DNA from 3 places in the Variovorax sp. CCNWLW225 genome. Region 3 is predicted to be linked to each of the others. Evidence: riboswitches for the same ligand, from Rfam matches in the RefSeq annotation. Region 3 holds a riboswitch; each other region holds the start of a gene.
What was found. Region 3 has a riboswitch for glycine ahead of gcvT (glycine cleavage system aminomethyltransferase GcvT). Riboswitches for the same ligand answer to the same signal wherever they lie in the genome.

Region 1 (5,108 bases), on a different contig from region 3:
ATCAGCACGCCGCCGCCGGCGCGCACCGACCAGTCGGCCAGGATGCGCTTGAGCAGCGACCGGCGCCTGGGCGGCGGCAATGGTTCGACGATGGCTTCGCCAGCAGGCATGGGAGTGGCAAGTGAATCGGTCATGTGTTTGCTTCTTCTTGCGCCTCAATAGCGAATGCGCGGATCGAACACCAGGTAGCTCAGGTCGATCAGCAGGTTGACCAGCACATAGACGACTGAAAAGAACAGCGTGATGCCCTGTATCAGCGGAAAGTCGCGCGACAGCACCGCATCCACCGTGAGCTGGCCGAGGCCCGGAATGGCGAACACGGTTTCGGTAACCACCACGCCGCCGATCAGAAGTGCAATGCCGATGCCGATCACCGTGACGATGGGGATTGCCGCGTTGGCGAGCGCATGCCGCATGAGCACCCGCTTTTCCGAGATGCCTTTGGCGCGCGCGGTGCGGATGTAGTCCTCGGTCATGGCCTCGGCCACGGCCGCACGCGTGACGCGCGCAATCAGCGCTACATAGATGATCGACAGCGTGATCGACGGCAGGATGAGGTGCTTGATCCAGGGCAGCGGCCCCTGGCTCAGCCGCTGGTAGCCCTGCACCGGCAGCCACTGCAGGTGCAGCGCAAAGATCCAGATGAGCACATAGCCGATCACGAACGCCGGTATGGAAAAGCCCATGACCGAAAAGCCCATCAGCATGCGGTCCAGCCAGCCGCCGTGCCGCCAGGCCGCAACAACCCCGAGCGGCACCGCGACGAGGATGGTGACCACCAGCGTCACCGCCGCGAGAGACACCGTCGGCTCGATGCGCTGGCCGATGAGCTCCACCACCGTTTTCTTCATGAAGTAGGACTCGCCCAGGTTGCCTTGCAGCAAGCGGCCGCTCCAGCGCACGAACTGCACGGGGAGCGATTCGTTCAACCCCAGTTGCTCGCGCACCTTGGCGATGTTCTCGCTGGTGCCGCTGTCGCCCACAATGGCGGCAGCCGGATCGCCGGGCGCCAGCCGGAGCATGAGAAACACGATCAGCGCAACGATGACGAGCACCGGCACGGTCGACAGGATTCGGCGCGCAAGGAAGATCAGCATGGGGTTTCCAGAAAAGAGCGCCCGTCAGTTCTTCTTGATGTTCCAGAACACGGCAACGGGCGAGCGCACCACGCCGCTCACCGCAGCCTTGCGGTAGGCGGTGAGCGGCTTGTATTCGCCGATGGGCGCGTAGATGCCGGTGTCGTACACGCGCTGCTGGATGGCCGTGGCCAGCTCCTTGCGCCGGGATTCGTCGGCCGTCGCGAGGAAGTCGGATTTCAGCTGCTCCAGCTTCTCGTCGGTGGCCCACCCGAACCAGCCCTTCTCGCCGTTGCCCGTGAGCGGCGCATAGAACATCGGGTTCATGTTGTCGGCAATGCCCCAGCCGGTGATGAAGAGATTCCAGCCGCCCTTGTCGACCGGGTCTTTCTTGGCGCGGCGCGTCACCAGCGTGGGCCAGTCCATCGACTGCATGTCGACATTGAAGCCGGCCTGCTTCAGCAGCTGCGCCATCACGGGCGGAAACTTGTTGAGCAGTGCAAAGTCGGCCGGGTACATCAGCACCACGGGCTTGCCGTCGTAGCCGGCATCCTTCAGCAGGGCCTTGGCTTTCTCGAACTGCGGCTTGCCGGTGAAGTAGCCGGTCTTGTCGCTGGCGAAGATCGTGCCGCACGGGTACACCGATGCGCAGCTGTTGTAGAGCTCCTTATGCACCATCTGGGCGCGCATGAGCGCCTCCTGGTTGATGGCCATGATGGCGGCCTGCGCGATCTTCGGGTTGTCGAAGGGCGGAATGACGTGGTTCAGGTGCAGCGCGAACGAGCCCTTCGGAATCGGGTTGTCGACCGTGATGGACGTGTTGCCCTTCAGCGCCGTGTACTGCTCGGGCGGCAGCCACTCGATCATGTCGACCTCGCCGTTGGCAAGCGCGTTGGCCTGCGTTTGCGCATCTTTCAGGATGACCCATTCCATGCGGTCCACGTACACGTTCTTGCCGCCCGCCGTGCCCGAGGGCGCTTCGGCGCGGGGCACGTATTTAGTGTTCTTCAGGTACACGATCTTCTCGCCGGGGCGGTACTCGTCCTTCTTGAAGATGTAGGGCCCGGAGCCCGTGGCATCGTCGATCTGCTTGTCGGGCGGCGTGGCGGCCACACGTGCCGGCATGATGAAAGGCGGGTTCGACGAGGGCTTGCTCAGCGCGTCCAGCACCATGCCGAAGGTGTCCTTGAAAACCAGCTTGAACGAGTTGGCGTCGACGGCCTCGGCCTTGTCGAGCGCCGCATACATCTTCTGCCCCAGCCCGTCGCGCTGGCCCCATCGCTTGAGCGACGCCAGCACGTCTTCCGAGGTCACCGGCTTGCCGTCATGAAATTCCAGGCCCTTGCGCAGCGTGAACGTCCAGGTCTTGCCGTCGGCGCTGGTGGTGTACTTGTCGACCATCTGCGGCTTGACCTTGCCCTGCTCGTCCACACCGAACAGCGTGTCGTACACGGCATAGCCATGGTTGCGCGTAATGAACGCGGTGGTCCAGATCGGATCGAGAATCTTCAGATCGGACTGGGGCACCACCCGCAGCACCTTGCCCGCCTCTTGTGCGAACGCGCTTGCAACGCCAATAGCGAGCATGGCGCCCACGACAACGGCTTTCAGGTTTCGTTTCGACAGCATCTTCGGTTCTCCGGTTGAAAAAATCGTGAGGAAAGTCAGCGAAAAACGGGGGGGCGATTCGGGCAGGCGCCTGCGTGCGTGCGCAGGCCTCGGCACACCCGATGAAGAAGGGAACGATGCGCGGTGCGCTCTGGCAAAGGTCATGAAGAAGAAGGCTCCGGAAGCGCGCAAGGCCACCCCGCGCACTGCGCGAGATGCCCCTGCTGTCCTTTGGCCTGAGAGATTCACCATGCACGCTCATCGCGCATGGCTTGCCCCTTCGGCGGCCGCCCTCGGAGTCCTTTTGTTCAGGACGCCGGGCAGCGCTCTCCAGCGTTAGTCATTCATCCAGTCTGGGGACCTGAGCGTTACGGGCTGTCGCCTTCGGTAATGCACTAACTCGAAGCACCGAGCCGGCATTTCTCCTGGATGGTTTCTTCTAAGCAGAATGCGTGCCACTCGGGCGCGTGCGCACAGGGGCGCACGCGGATGGAAACGCGCACCGAAGCTACTGCGGTCCGCCGCAGAAGCTCACCCTTTCGGTGGTCTTGGCGGTGAAGTGAAGACGCGTGGTGGTGGTGCCGCTGGCGGGTGTGTTCGCGGGCCACTCGCTCTGCAGCCACGTGTATTGCCAGCTGTAGGGTCCGCCCGGCTTGCCGGGTTCTTCGTAGGCAATGCGAAGGCTGCCGTTGCTCTCGTCGTGGCAATGCTTCGAACTCTTGTATTCCTTTTCGCTGAAGCAGGCGCGGATCATCTTCGAGCAAGAAAAAGGAATGCCCTCGTGCACGGCCCGGGTGTCGTCCAGCGGCACGAAGTCGGCCTTGCTGAACGAGGCGCCGCCGCCCGAATACATCTCGGACACGGTCTGCAGCACGGCCATGGCCCATTGCCCTTCGGCCAGCGGATAGAGTGCCGGTGCAAGCGAAAGGCGCGTGTCGGACATGCCGGCTGCGGCGTCTTTCTTCATGCCGGCCACATAGGCGCTGAAGTCGTGCAGGCGCTCGAGCTGCCAGGTCTTCGCGTCCTTGTCGCGCCTGATGCGCGCCATGGCCAGCGGCTCGGCCGAGAGCACTGCAAAGCTGTTTGCCGCGGCGCCGCGCAGCCGGTACAAGCCCAGCGCATGCGGGTCGCAAGGCTGCGGCAGCAATGCGCACAGGCGGGCGCGCCAGTCCGGATCGACCGACTGCGGCTTCTTGACCGCATCGAGCACCTGCGCCGAGGGAGCGGCGAACACATGGCCGGCCGATGCGGCAAGCACCATGGCGGCAGTGCAAAAAGCAGGCGGCTTGTTCATGCCGGAATGGTAGCCAGAGGATTCGAAAGATGCTGCTACCAAATGCGCCGACCTGCCAATGTTGTAGCCTTCGCCCGTGGCCGCCCGGCCTCGACAACGGAGCGACGAATGGCTGACAAGATCCTGGTGTTCTACGGTTCCTACAGGTCGGACCGCATGGGCATTCGCCTGGCCGACTACCTGGTGGCGGGCCTCGGCGCGCGAGGTGCCGAGGCCGAACTGATCGACGCGCAGGCGGTGGGCCTGCCCATGCTCGACCGCATGTACAAGGAGTACCCCAAGGGCACCGCGCCCGCCCCCATGGAAGCGCTGGCGCAGAAGATCCGCGGCGCGGACGCCTTCGTCTTCGTGACGGGCGAATACAACTGGGGCCCGCAGCCCGGCCTGAAGAACCTCACCGACCACTTCCTAGAAGAATGGTTCTGGCGGCCTGCTGCCGTTGCCAGCTATTCGGCCGGCCGGTTTTCAGGCGTGCGCTCGGGCACCGTGTGGCATTCGATCCTGTCGGAGATGGGCATGGTCGTCGTCTCGAGCACGCTCGCCGTCGGGCCGATCTCGCAAACGCTCGACGCGGACGGCAAGCCCACGGGCAGTGCGGGCGAATCTCTCCAGCGCTCATTCGGCCGCTTTGCCGACGACCTCGCGTGGTGGACCGACGCCGCGCGCGAGCAGCGGGCGCGCAAGGCGCCGCCTTACTGAGAAGCCGGGTCTGGCAAGCCGGGTCGCGCCGCTCAGCCCTTGCCCAGCGAAGGGCGGCCGAACAGGCTCGACGCGTTGCTGATCGGCCCGAGCTCGGCCGTTGCGGCCAGCAGCGCGGGCGCCAGCTCATGCATGCGCTCGCTGCCAAGGCGCGTGCGCGGCCCGGCAATGCTGATGACGCCGATCACTTCGTTGCGGCGGAAAACCGGCGCCGCCATGGCGGCCATGCCGGGCGCGAAGACCTCGTCGATCATCGCGTAGCCGCGCACCCGCGCCGCATGCAGAAAGCCCAGCAGCGCGCGGATGGTGGTCGGCGCCTTCGGACCGTATTCCGCCGGCGTGCCGAAGCCTTGGCGCGAGACCAGCTCCAGTGCGCGCTCGTCGCTCAGCGTCATCAGCCACGCGTGGCCGGAAGACGTGCACGAGAGGCG
Region 2 (5,108 bases), on a different contig from region 3:
TCGGCGAGATGGCGGGCCGCACCGACACCGGCTACCTGTTCGGCGGCCTCTCGTCAGGCCGTGCGGGCGCCTTGCAGTTTGCGGTCGGCGGCAACGGAAACATCCGCGGCCACGGCGCTGCGGGCGGCGTGTTCTCGGGTGGCTTGTCGGGCGTGGTGTTCGGCGAGGGCGTGCGGCTGGTGTCGCGCGTCACGCAAGGCTGCCAGCCGCTGCGCTCCGGCGGGGGGCGTGAGCGCGAGATCACCGAGGCCGACGGCAACCTGCTGCTCAAGCTCGATGGCGAGCCCGCACTCGACGTGCTGCTGGCCGACCTGCAGGTCTCGCTCGAACGCCCGCAGGAAGCCATCGACGCCGTGCGCGCCACCCTGGTGGGCCTGGCCGATGCGGGCAGCGACGGCATCCGCCGCACCGGCGACCTGGGCGCCGACGTGCTGGTGCGCCACATCATCGGCCTGGATCCGACGCGGCGCGGCATCGCCATTGCCGATGTGGCCGAGGCCGGCATGCGCCTGACCTTCTGCCGGCGCAATGCACAGGCCGCACGCGCCGACCTGATGCGCATCTGCGCGGAAATCCGCGAAGAACTGGAGCCCGAAGAACAGACCCTGGCCACCGCGCGCGCCGTGGCGGCCGGGGAGGCCGAAGCAGCGCCGCACCCGGCGCGCCGCATTGCGGGTGCCGTGTACGTGAGCTGCTCGGGACGCGGCGGGCCGCACTTCGGCGCACCGGGCGCCGAGCTGCAGATCGTGCGGCACGCGCTCGGCGACGTGCCGCTGGTCGGATTCTTTGCGGCGGGGGAGATTGCCCGGCACCACTTGTATGGGTATACGGGGGTGTTGACGGTGTTTACCGGCAACGATTAACCACCGCCACGGCCAGATCAGGCCGGCTGGAGCAGGCGCGCTGCTGGCGTAGGCATGCCGGCAAACGCAAAATCGACCTCAGGCGCAAGCCCGCTCACAATCCGCGCCACCGACCTGCCCGACCCGCACGCATGCGTCCACCCAAGCGTGCCGTGCCCGGTGTTCAGGTACAGGTTGGGCAGCTTCGTCTTGCCAATCAACGGCACATTGCTCGGCGTCGCGGGGCGCAGGCCTGTCCAGAACTGCGCCTGTGTGGTGTCGCCAGCGCCGGGGAAGAGCTGTTCAACGCGCCGCACGATCGCTTCGCAGCGCACGCGGTTCAAGTCGCGGTCATAGCCATTGAGCTCGGCCGTGCCGGCAATACGCAGGCGGTCGCCGGAGGCCGACGTGTACCGCGAAAACACGAGCTTGAACTCGTCGTCGGTCAGCGAAACCTGGTGCGCCTTCGTCGCGTCTTTGACTGGCAGCGTGACCGAATAGCCTTTGGCTGGATAGATCGGCAGGCGAATGCCCAGCGGCGCGGCATACAGCGGACTCAATGAGCCCATTGCAAGCACGAAGGCGTCGCCGCGAATGCGTTGGAAGCGACCTTCGTTGTCGGTAGCTTCCACGTGGTCGATGCTGCCGCCCGCTTCGCGCAGCGCAGTCACCGTGTGGCTCATGAGGAACTTCACGCCCGCCGCTGCCGCGAGGCGTGCCATTTCGCGGGCGAAGAGGTTTGCATCGCCGGACTCGTCTTCTGCCGTGTAGGTGGCACCGGCCAATTGCGGACGGATGTGCGCAAGGGCGGGCTCGATCTTCACTGCCTCGTCCGCGGAGATGACTTGCCGTTCACATCCGAGCGCGCGCATCTGTTCGGCGGGCGCAAGGGCGCTGTCGAACTCTTTCTGCGTCGTATAGAAGTGCAGGATGCCTTGGGTGCGCTGGTCGTAGGCGATGCCCGTGTCGCGCCGCAACTGCTGCAGCACTTCGCGGCTGTAGGTGCCCAGGCGCACGATCTGCTCGATGTTGTGCTTCGTACGGGCAGGGGTGCATTCGCGCAGGAATTGCAAGCCCCAGAGCCATTGGCGCATGTCCGCGCGAATGCGAAAGAGCAGCGGTGCGTCTTCCTTGCCCAGCCATTGCAGCACCTTGAGCGGTGCGCTCGGATTGGCCCAGGGTTCGGCATGGCTGACGGAGATTTGCCCGCCGTTGGCAAAACTGGTCTCGGCGGCGGGGGTGGCCTGCCGGTCGATGACGGTCACTTCATGGCCGAGTTGCTGGAGATAGTAAGCCGAGGTAACACCGAGCAAGCCGGCGCCTAGAACGATCACGCGCATTTCAAATACCTTTGAGGTTGAAGCGCTTGAACCGCGGGCGGGGTTTGCTATTGAATAAATAGCAAGCAACCGGACGACCGCCGTCCAAGTTGCCGCTCCCCCTGTCCTCGGTACCTGAGAGATTCACCCATTGCGCCCGCAGCGGGTTTGCTCCTTCGGTGCATCACGCGAGGTGATGGCTCTCCAGACGGCGTGTCAGTTGATGCAGTACATGCCCCGAAACTGTTTGAAAGAATTCCAACAGTTCCGTTCGGCCAACCTGAGCGTTTATGGGAGTTTGCGCCTTCGGTGGAGTAGTAAAAAGAACTACTCGCTCTCCTGCATTAACGCCATTGTAGGTTGGGACCGCGAAGAGCCGACCATGGATTTTTGACAATTCGACCAATGGGATAATTGTCATTGATTCGAAACTTCGGGGAGACTCATGATCCTGGTAACCGGCGGCGCGGGCTTCATTGGCGCCAACTTCGTACTCGACTGGCTGGCGCAGAGCGACGAGTCCATCGTGAATCTCGACAAGCTGACCTATGCGGGCAACCTCGAGACGCTCGGCTCGCTCAACGGCAACCCGAACCACATCTTCGTGCAGGGCGACATCGGCGACAGCGCTTTGGTCGATCGCCTGTTGGCTGAGCACAAGCCACGCGCTATCGTGAATTTTGCCGCGGAATCGCACGTGGATCGCTCTATCCATGGCCCCGAAGACTTCGTGCAAACCAACGTGCTCGGCACCTTTCGCCTGCTCGAGTCGGTGCGCGGCTACTGGAGCGCACTGCCGGCTGAGCAAAAGTCTGCCTTCCGCTTCCTTCACGTGTCGACTGACGAGGTCTACGGCTCACTTTCCAAGACCGATCCCGCCTTTACCGAAGAGAACAAGTACGAGCCCAACAGCCCCTACTCAGCCAGCAAGGCCGCCAGCGACCATCTCGTGCGCGCCTGGCACCACACCTACGGCCTGCCGGTGGTCACCACCAACTGCTCCAACAACTACGGGCCGTTCCACTTCCCCGAGAAGCTCATCCCCCTGATGATCGTCAACGCCCTGGCTGGCAAGCCCTTGCCGGTGTACGGCGACGGCATGCAGGTGCGCGACTGGCTCTATGTGAAGGACCACTGCAGCGCCATTCGCCGCGTGCTCGAGGCCGGCAAGCTCGGCGAGACGTACAACGTCGGTGGCTGGAACGAGAAGCCCAACATCGAGATCGTGAACACCGTGTGCGCGCTGCTCGACGAACTGCGCCCGCGCGCCGATGGCAAACCGTACAAGGAACAGATCAGCTACGTTACCGATCGCCCCGGCCACGACCGGCGCTACGCGATCGATGCACGCAAGCTGGAGCGTGAGCTGGGCTGGAAGCCCGCCGAAACCTTCGACACCGGCATCCGCAAGACCGTCGAGTGGTACCTCGCGAACGCCGAATGGGTGCGCAACGTGCAAAGCGGCGCGTACCGCGCATGGGTCGAGAAGCAATACGACGCCGCACCCGCGGCCAAGGCCACCGCATGAAGCTGCTGCTGCTGGGCAAGGGCGGACAGGTCGGCTGGGAGTTGCAGCGCAGCCTCGCGCCGCTGGGCGAACTGGTGGCGCTCGATTTCGACAGCACCGACTTCAACGCCGACTTCAGCCGTCCCGACCAGTTGGCCGAGACTGTGCTCAAGGTGCGGCCTGACGTGATCGTCAATGCCGCGGCCCACACGGCCGTGGACAAAGCCGAGAGCGAGCCCGACTTCGCGCGCAAGCTCAACGCCACTTCGCCCGGCGTGGTGGCCGAAGCCGCCGGGCAGATCGGTGCACTCATGGTGCATTACTCCACCGACTACGTGTTCGATGGCAGCGGCAGCAAGCCTTGGCAAGAAGACGATGCCACCGGCCCACTCAGTGTGTATGGCCGCACCAAGCTCGAAGGCGAACAGTTGGTGGCCAAGCACTGCGCCAAGCACCTGATCTTTCGCACCAGCTGGGTGTTTGCCGCGCGCGGCGGCAACTTCGCCAAGACCATGTTGCGGCTTGCCAAGGAACGCGAAAAGCTGACCGTCATCGACGACCAATTTGGCGCCCCGACAGGTGCCGAACTGCTGGCCGATATCACGGCGCATGCGATTCGTGCCACCTTGCAAGACCCTTCCAAAGCCGGCCTGTATCACGCGGTCGCCGGCGGCGAGACCACCTGGTGCGGCTATGCACGCTTTGTGCTTGAGCAGGCGCGCCAAGCCGGCGTAGAGCTCAAGGCCGGCCCCGAACAGGTCGAAGCCGTACCCACGAGTGCCTTCCCCACGCCCGCTACGCGGCCGGCCAATTCGCGCCTCGATACGCGCAAGCTGCAATCCACCTTTGGCCTGGTGCTGCCGCACTGGCAACAAGGCGTCGCCCGCATGCTGCGCGAGACCCTTTAAACGCGCGTTGCCTAGTAAGCAGAGAAAGCAAGAAAGAAATACAACGATGACCACGAAGACCACGAAGACCACGCAACGCAAGGGCATCATTCTGGCCGGCGGCTCGGGCACCCGGCTGCATCCCGCCACGCTCGCGCTCAGCAAACAGCTGTTGCCGGTGTATGACAAGCCGATGATCTATTACCCGCTCAGCACGCTGATGCTCGGCGGCATGCGCGACATCCTGATCATCAGCACGCCGCAGGACACCCCGCGCTTCCAGCAGCTGCTGGGCGACGGCAGCCAATGGGGCATCAACTTGCAGTACGCGGTGCAGCCCAGTCCCGACGGGCTCGCGCAGGCCTTCATCATCGGCGACAAGTTCGTCGGCAATTCGCCGAGCGCGCTGGTGCTGGGCGACAACATCTTTTACGGCCACGACTTTGCGCACCTGCTGGCCGATGCCGATGCGAAATCGGCGGGCGCCACGGTGTTCGCCTATCACGTGCACGACCCAGAGCGCTACGGCGTTGTGGCCTTTGATGCACAAGGC
Region 3 (5,108 bases):
GGTCGAGCGCCAGGTCCTTGTCCGAGAGGCTGCGGATGTAGCGCAGCATCGCCGTCTCGCTCTTGTGCGTGTTGAACACCGGGTGCGTCAGAAAGGCGCTGGTGCGGCGCAGGTCTTCGGGCAGGCGCGGCGCAGTGTTGGCCAGGTCGTCGAAACGCGGCATCGGCGTGCCCGCGGGCACGAACAGGGCCCAGAGCGCTTCGATGTCGGCGCGCGTCGTGGTTTCGTCGAGCGAAATGCCCAGGTGCTGCTGCAGCCGCTGGCGCAGGTTGACGCCGGCCGCGGTGGCGCGCTCGATGATCTTCGGCGTGTCTTCGCCTGTGCGGATGGTCAGCGAATCGAAGGCCGTGCCGTTGACCGGCTCGCGGCCCATTTGCGCCAGGCCCTGCGCAAGGATGGCGGTGAGCGCCGCCACGCGCTGCGCGATGCGGGTAAGTCCGTCGGGCCCGTGGTACACGGCGTACATGCTGGCCACAACGGCCGGCAGCACCTGCGCGGTGCAGATGTTCGAAGTGGCCTTCTCACGGCGAATGTGCTGCTCGCGCGTTTGCAGCGCGAGGCGGTAGGCGGGTTGGCCGTGCGTGTCGACGCTCACGCCGACCAGGCGGCCCGGCAGCGAGCGTTTGAACTCGTCGCGGCAGGCCAGGTAGGCGGCGTGCGGGCCGCCGTTGCACAGCGGCATGCCGAAGCGCTGCGTGGTGCCGCAGACGATGTCGGCGTCCCATTCGCCCGGCGGCGCGAGCAGGGTGAGCGCGAGCAGGTCGGCCGCCACGCAGAAGGCGGCGTCGCACTGGTGCGCATGGCCTGCGAGCGGGCGCAGGTCGTGCACGTGGCCGGTGGTGGCGGGGTACTGCGCGAGCACGCCGAAGAATTCGCAGCTCGCCATCAGGTGCGGCAGCGTCTCGGAAACGGTGCTCACCTTCACCTCGATGCCCAGCGGCGCGGCGCGCGTCTTGATGACCTCGATGGTCTGTGGGTGGCAGTCGCCCGACACCAGGAACACGTTGCTCTTGCTCTTCACGCTGCGCTTGGCGAGCGTCATCGCCTCGGCGGCGGCCGTGGCTTCGTCGAGCATCGATGCGTTGGCAATGGCCATGCCCGTCAGGTCGCACACCATGGTCTGGAAGTTGAGCAGGGCTTCCATGCGGCCCTGCGAGATTTCGGCCTGGTAGGGCGTGTAGGCGGTGTACCAGGCGGGGTTTTCGAGCACGTTGCGCAAGATCACACCCGGTGTGTGCGTGCCGTAGTAGCCCTGGCCGATGAAGCTCTTGAACACCTTGTTCTTCGCAGCGATGGCCCTAAGCTCGGCCAGCGCGTCCGCCTCCGTCACGGGAGCGGGCAGCCGCATCGGCCTGGCGCGGCGAATGGCCGCAGGCACGATGCCGTCGATGAGCTCCGCCCGCGTTTCCGAGCCGATTACCGGCAGCATGCGCGCCTCGTCCGCTGCATCGATGCCGATGTGGCGGGCGAGAAATTCTTCGGCGTTCTCTAGTTGTTGCAGGGAAGGCTGGGCGGGAATCGGCATGGCGGTAAAGGCTCGGGGAATGAGGAAGGGCGGCTGAAGAACCCGGCGGATCAGGATTCGGCGGCGAACTTGTCGTAGCTGGCGGCGTCGAGCATCGCGTCGAGTTGCGACGGCTCGCTGAGCTTGACCTTGAAGAACCAGCCGGCGGCCAGCGGGTCGGTGTTGGCGAGCGAGGGATCGGCGCGCAGGGCTTCGTTCACTTCGGTGATCTCGCCCGACACGGGCATGAACACATCGGCCGCGGCCTTGACCGATTCGACGACACCGGCCACTTCACCCTGCGCAAAGGTCTTGCCCACTTCGGGCAGATCGACAAAGACCACGTCGCCCAGCGCATCCTGCGCGTGCACGGTAATGCCGACAGTGGCTGCGTCGCCTTCGGCCGAGACCCATTCGTGGTCCTTGGTGTACTTGATGCTCATGGTGAAAAACTCCTCGTGGAAAAAATGATCTGGTTCAGGAAGCGCAGAGCCTAGCCGCGGTAATAGCGGGCCGGCACAAAGGGCAGGGTCGAGACTTCCATCGGCACCGGCTTGCCGCGCACGATGGCCTGCACGCGCGTGCCGGGTTCCGAAAACGCGGTGGCCACGTAGCCCATGGCAACCGGGCGGTCGGCCGTCGGGCCGAGCAGGCCGCTGGTCACAATGCCGATGTCCCGGCCTTCGAAAGATTGCAGGAGCGTGCCGTCGCGTACCGGAACGCGTTCCAGCGCCACAAGGCCGACGCGCTTGCGCTTCAGGGTGTCGTGGTCGGTGCGGCCCGCGGCGCCGGCCGTAGCGGCGGCCAGTTGCGCCAGCACCTTGGCCGCACCCGGAAAGCCGCCTTCGCGCGCGCCGCCCGTGCGGCGCACCTTCTGGATCGCCCAGTTGAGCGAGGCCTCGACTGGCGTGGTGGTGGTGTCGATGTCGTTGCCGTACAGGCAGAGCCCGGCTTCGAGCCGTAGCGAATTGCGCGCGCCCAGGCCGATGGGCTTGACCTCGGGCTGCGCCAGCAGCAGGCGGGCGAGGGCGTCGGCATCCTTGCCGGCGACCGAAATCTCGAAGCCGTCTTCGCCCGTGTAGCCGCTGCGCGTGGCAAAGGCCGGAATGCCGCCGATCTTCACCGCGCCGCCGGTCATGAACACAAAGCGCTCGATGCCGGGCGACAAGCGGGCCAGCACCGTGGCGGCCTGCGGGCCTTGCAGCGCGAGCAGTGCATGGTCGGGCATAGGCTGCACGTCGCAGCGTGCGCCGATCTTCTGCTGGATATGCGCGAGGTCGGCCACCTTGCAGGCGCCGTTCACGATCACGAAGATCGAGCCGTGCCCCTCGTTGAAGAACATCAGGTCGTCGAGGATGCCGCCTTCGTCGTTCAGCAGCAGCCCATAGCGCTGCTTGCCGGGGGCGAGGTCGATTACGTCGACCGGCATCAGGGTTTCGAATGCGGCGGCGGCATCGGGCCCCACCAGGCGCAGCTGGCCCATGTGGGAAATGTCGAACAGGCCGGCCGCGTCGCGCGTGTGCTTGTGCTCGGCCATCAGGCCGGCGGGGTACTGCACCGGCATGGAATAGCCGGCAAAAGGCACCATGCGGGCGCCCAGTTCCACATGCAGGTCGTGCAGGGGCGTCTTGAGCAATGGGGCGTCGGATGATGAAGCGGAAGCGGCCACGGGGCACTCCAAAGGGGCAGTCGAATTCCATGGCGCGAGCCATGGGCCACCCCTGCTGTCCGCTTTACCTGAGAGATTCGCCCCACGATCGGGGTTTGCTCCTTCGGTGGGCCGCCGCATCGGCAAGATGCAGGGGCCTCTCTCCAGCAAGGAAACGCCGGCATGCGCCAGCGCCTTGTCAGTCCTTTTGCCTGAGCGTTCGGGAAACCCCTGCGCCTTCGGCGGCCTCGCGTGGCGAGGCTCTCTCCTGACCCTTCGAAGTGTAGTGGATCGCGGAAGGCCTCAGTGCACGGTTTCCGAAGCGGGCGGCAGCAACCTTTCGATACGCTCGCGCAGCGATTCGGCCCGCTCGGCGCCTGCGGCTTTCTCGACTTCATTGAGCATCAGCGCGGCAATCGTCAGCATGGCGTCGCGGTCGCGGGCTTCGCGCAGCGCATCGCGCATCTGCAGCGCAAACTTGGGATCGCGCCGCACGAACATGCGCTCGCAGATGTCGAACAGGAACATGCGCGTGGTGGCCAGGGAACGTTTGCCGTCGAAGTTGTCGGTCGAGGTCTCTACACGGATGGGCTCCGCCGCAGGAGCCGGAATCGGCGTGTGTGTCGGGCCCGCCGTAACTGGTGCGGCGGTTTTCGGCGCTGCGCCCTGCGCGTCGTGCAGGTACCCGCGGTTCATCAGAGCCCGCAGCGTCTGTTCGGCTTCGTCGCGGCTTGCAAACAGCGGGCTGAAGTCGGTCAGCGAACGCCGGCCGTCGGCCATCAGCAGCAATGCGCGCTCGCGCTGGCTCAGCGTGCGCTGCCCGCCTTGGAGTTCGTCGCGTGCCTTGTCGGTCTTGGTGGGAAACATGGCGCCACAGCTTTCGGAATCGAAGGCTGCAGCATCGTTGCGGCTGGTGACATCTTTGTGAAACGTTTGCCTTACAGGGGCATTTGCCGCATAAAAAAAGGCAGCCCGCGAAGGCTGCCCGTTTTCTCTCTGGTTTTTGCGTCGCCTGCTACTTGGCGTACACCAGGTCGCGCAGCGCGAGCGATATCCACGGCACGTAGGTAATCACCATCAGGCAGGCCAGGATCACCAGCACGAAGGGAATGAGGTACTTCACGATCCGGTCGAGCGATATGCGCGCTACCGTGCACGCCGCAAACAGGTTCACGCCGAAGGGCGGGGTGATCATGCCGAGCGCGAGGTTCACCACCATGATGAGCCCGAAATGAACCGGGTCGATGCCGAAGTGCACCGCCACCGGCGCCAGGATGGGCGCGAGCACGATGATGGCCGCACTGGTCTCGATGAACATGCCGATGATGAACAGCGCCGCGTTCACGCCCAAGAGGAACATGGCCGGCGACTTCAGCACTTCCTGCAGCCAATGGCCAATGGCGTCGGGCACGCCCGCGCGCGTGATCAGGAAGGCGAACAGGCCCGCGTTGGCGATGATGAACATGATCACCGCCGACGACAGCACCGACTTCCGCAGGATGAGGTACAGGTCCTTGAGCTTGATCTCCCGGTAGATCACCATGCCGACCACCAGCGCATAGAACACCGCCACCGCCGAAGCCTCGGTGGGGGTAAAGATGCCGCCGTAGATGCCGCCCAGGATGATCACTGGCATCAGCAGTGCCCAGCCGGCCTGCCAGGTCGCCTTGCCGAAGGACATGCGGCCGTCGCCGTCGTTCTTGCCCCAGCCCTTCCACTTGCAATACACCCAGACGAACAGCATCAGCGCCAGGCTGATGAGAATGCCGGGGCCGAAGCCCGCAATGAACAGCTCGCCGATGGACACCTCGGCGCTCACGCCGTACAGAATCATCGGAATGGAAGGCGGAATGATCACGCCCAGCTCGGCGCTGGTGGCCTGAAGCGCCGCCGCGTACGCGGTGGGGTAGCCGTGCTTGATGAGCGCCGGAATCAGGATGGCGCCGATGGCAAAGG

Region 1: another riboswitch for glycine. It lies ahead of V9L20_RS04245 (ABC transporter substrate-binding protein); the one in region 3 lies ahead of gcvT (glycine cleavage system aminomethyltransferase GcvT).
Region 2: another riboswitch for glycine. It lies ahead of V9L20_RS20370 (D-amino acid dehydrogenase); the one in region 3 lies ahead of gcvT (glycine cleavage system aminomethyltransferase GcvT).

What each region holds. Positions count from the first base shown of each region.
Region 1 covers NZ_JBBCBV010000001.1:874,557-879,664, forward strand. Annotated here, with positions in the region: gene V9L20_RS04235 (ABC transporter permease) at 1-134, opposite strand, end outside; gene V9L20_RS04240 (ABC transporter permease) at 156-1,097, opposite strand; gene V9L20_RS04245 (ABC transporter substrate-binding protein) at 1,122-2,705, opposite strand; glycine riboswitch at 2,899-3,028, opposite strand; gene V9L20_RS04250 (hypothetical protein) at 3,193-3,978, opposite strand; gene V9L20_RS04255 (NADPH-dependent FMN reductase) at 4,087-4,677, shown strand; gene V9L20_RS04260 (IclR family transcriptional regulator) at 4,710-5,108, opposite strand, start outside.
Region 2 covers NZ_JBBCBV010000014.1:46,266-51,373, reverse strand. Annotated here, with positions in the region: gene V9L20_RS20375 (FIST signal transduction protein) at 1-863, shown strand, start outside; gene V9L20_RS20370 (D-amino acid dehydrogenase) at 881-2,182, opposite strand; glycine riboswitch at 2,274-2,379, opposite strand; glycine riboswitch at 2,414-2,513, opposite strand; gene rfbB (dTDP-glucose 4,6-dehydratase) at 2,607-3,689, shown strand; gene rfbD (dTDP-4-dehydrorhamnose reductase) at 3,686-4,576, shown strand; gene rfbA (glucose-1-phosphate thymidylyltransferase RfbA) at 4,623-5,108, shown strand, end outside.
Region 3 covers NZ_JBBCBV010000003.1:243,743-248,850, forward strand. Annotated here, with positions in the region: gene gcvP (aminomethyl-transferring glycine dehydrogenase) at 1-1,525, opposite strand, end outside; gene gcvH (glycine cleavage system protein GcvH) at 1,576-1,947, opposite strand; gene gcvT (glycine cleavage system aminomethyltransferase GcvT) at 1,998-3,173, opposite strand; glycine riboswitch at 3,219-3,330, opposite strand; glycine riboswitch at 3,343-3,433, opposite strand; gene V9L20_RS08870 (hypothetical protein) at 3,456-4,019, opposite strand; gene V9L20_RS08875 (TRAP transporter large permease) at 4,168-5,108, opposite strand, start outside.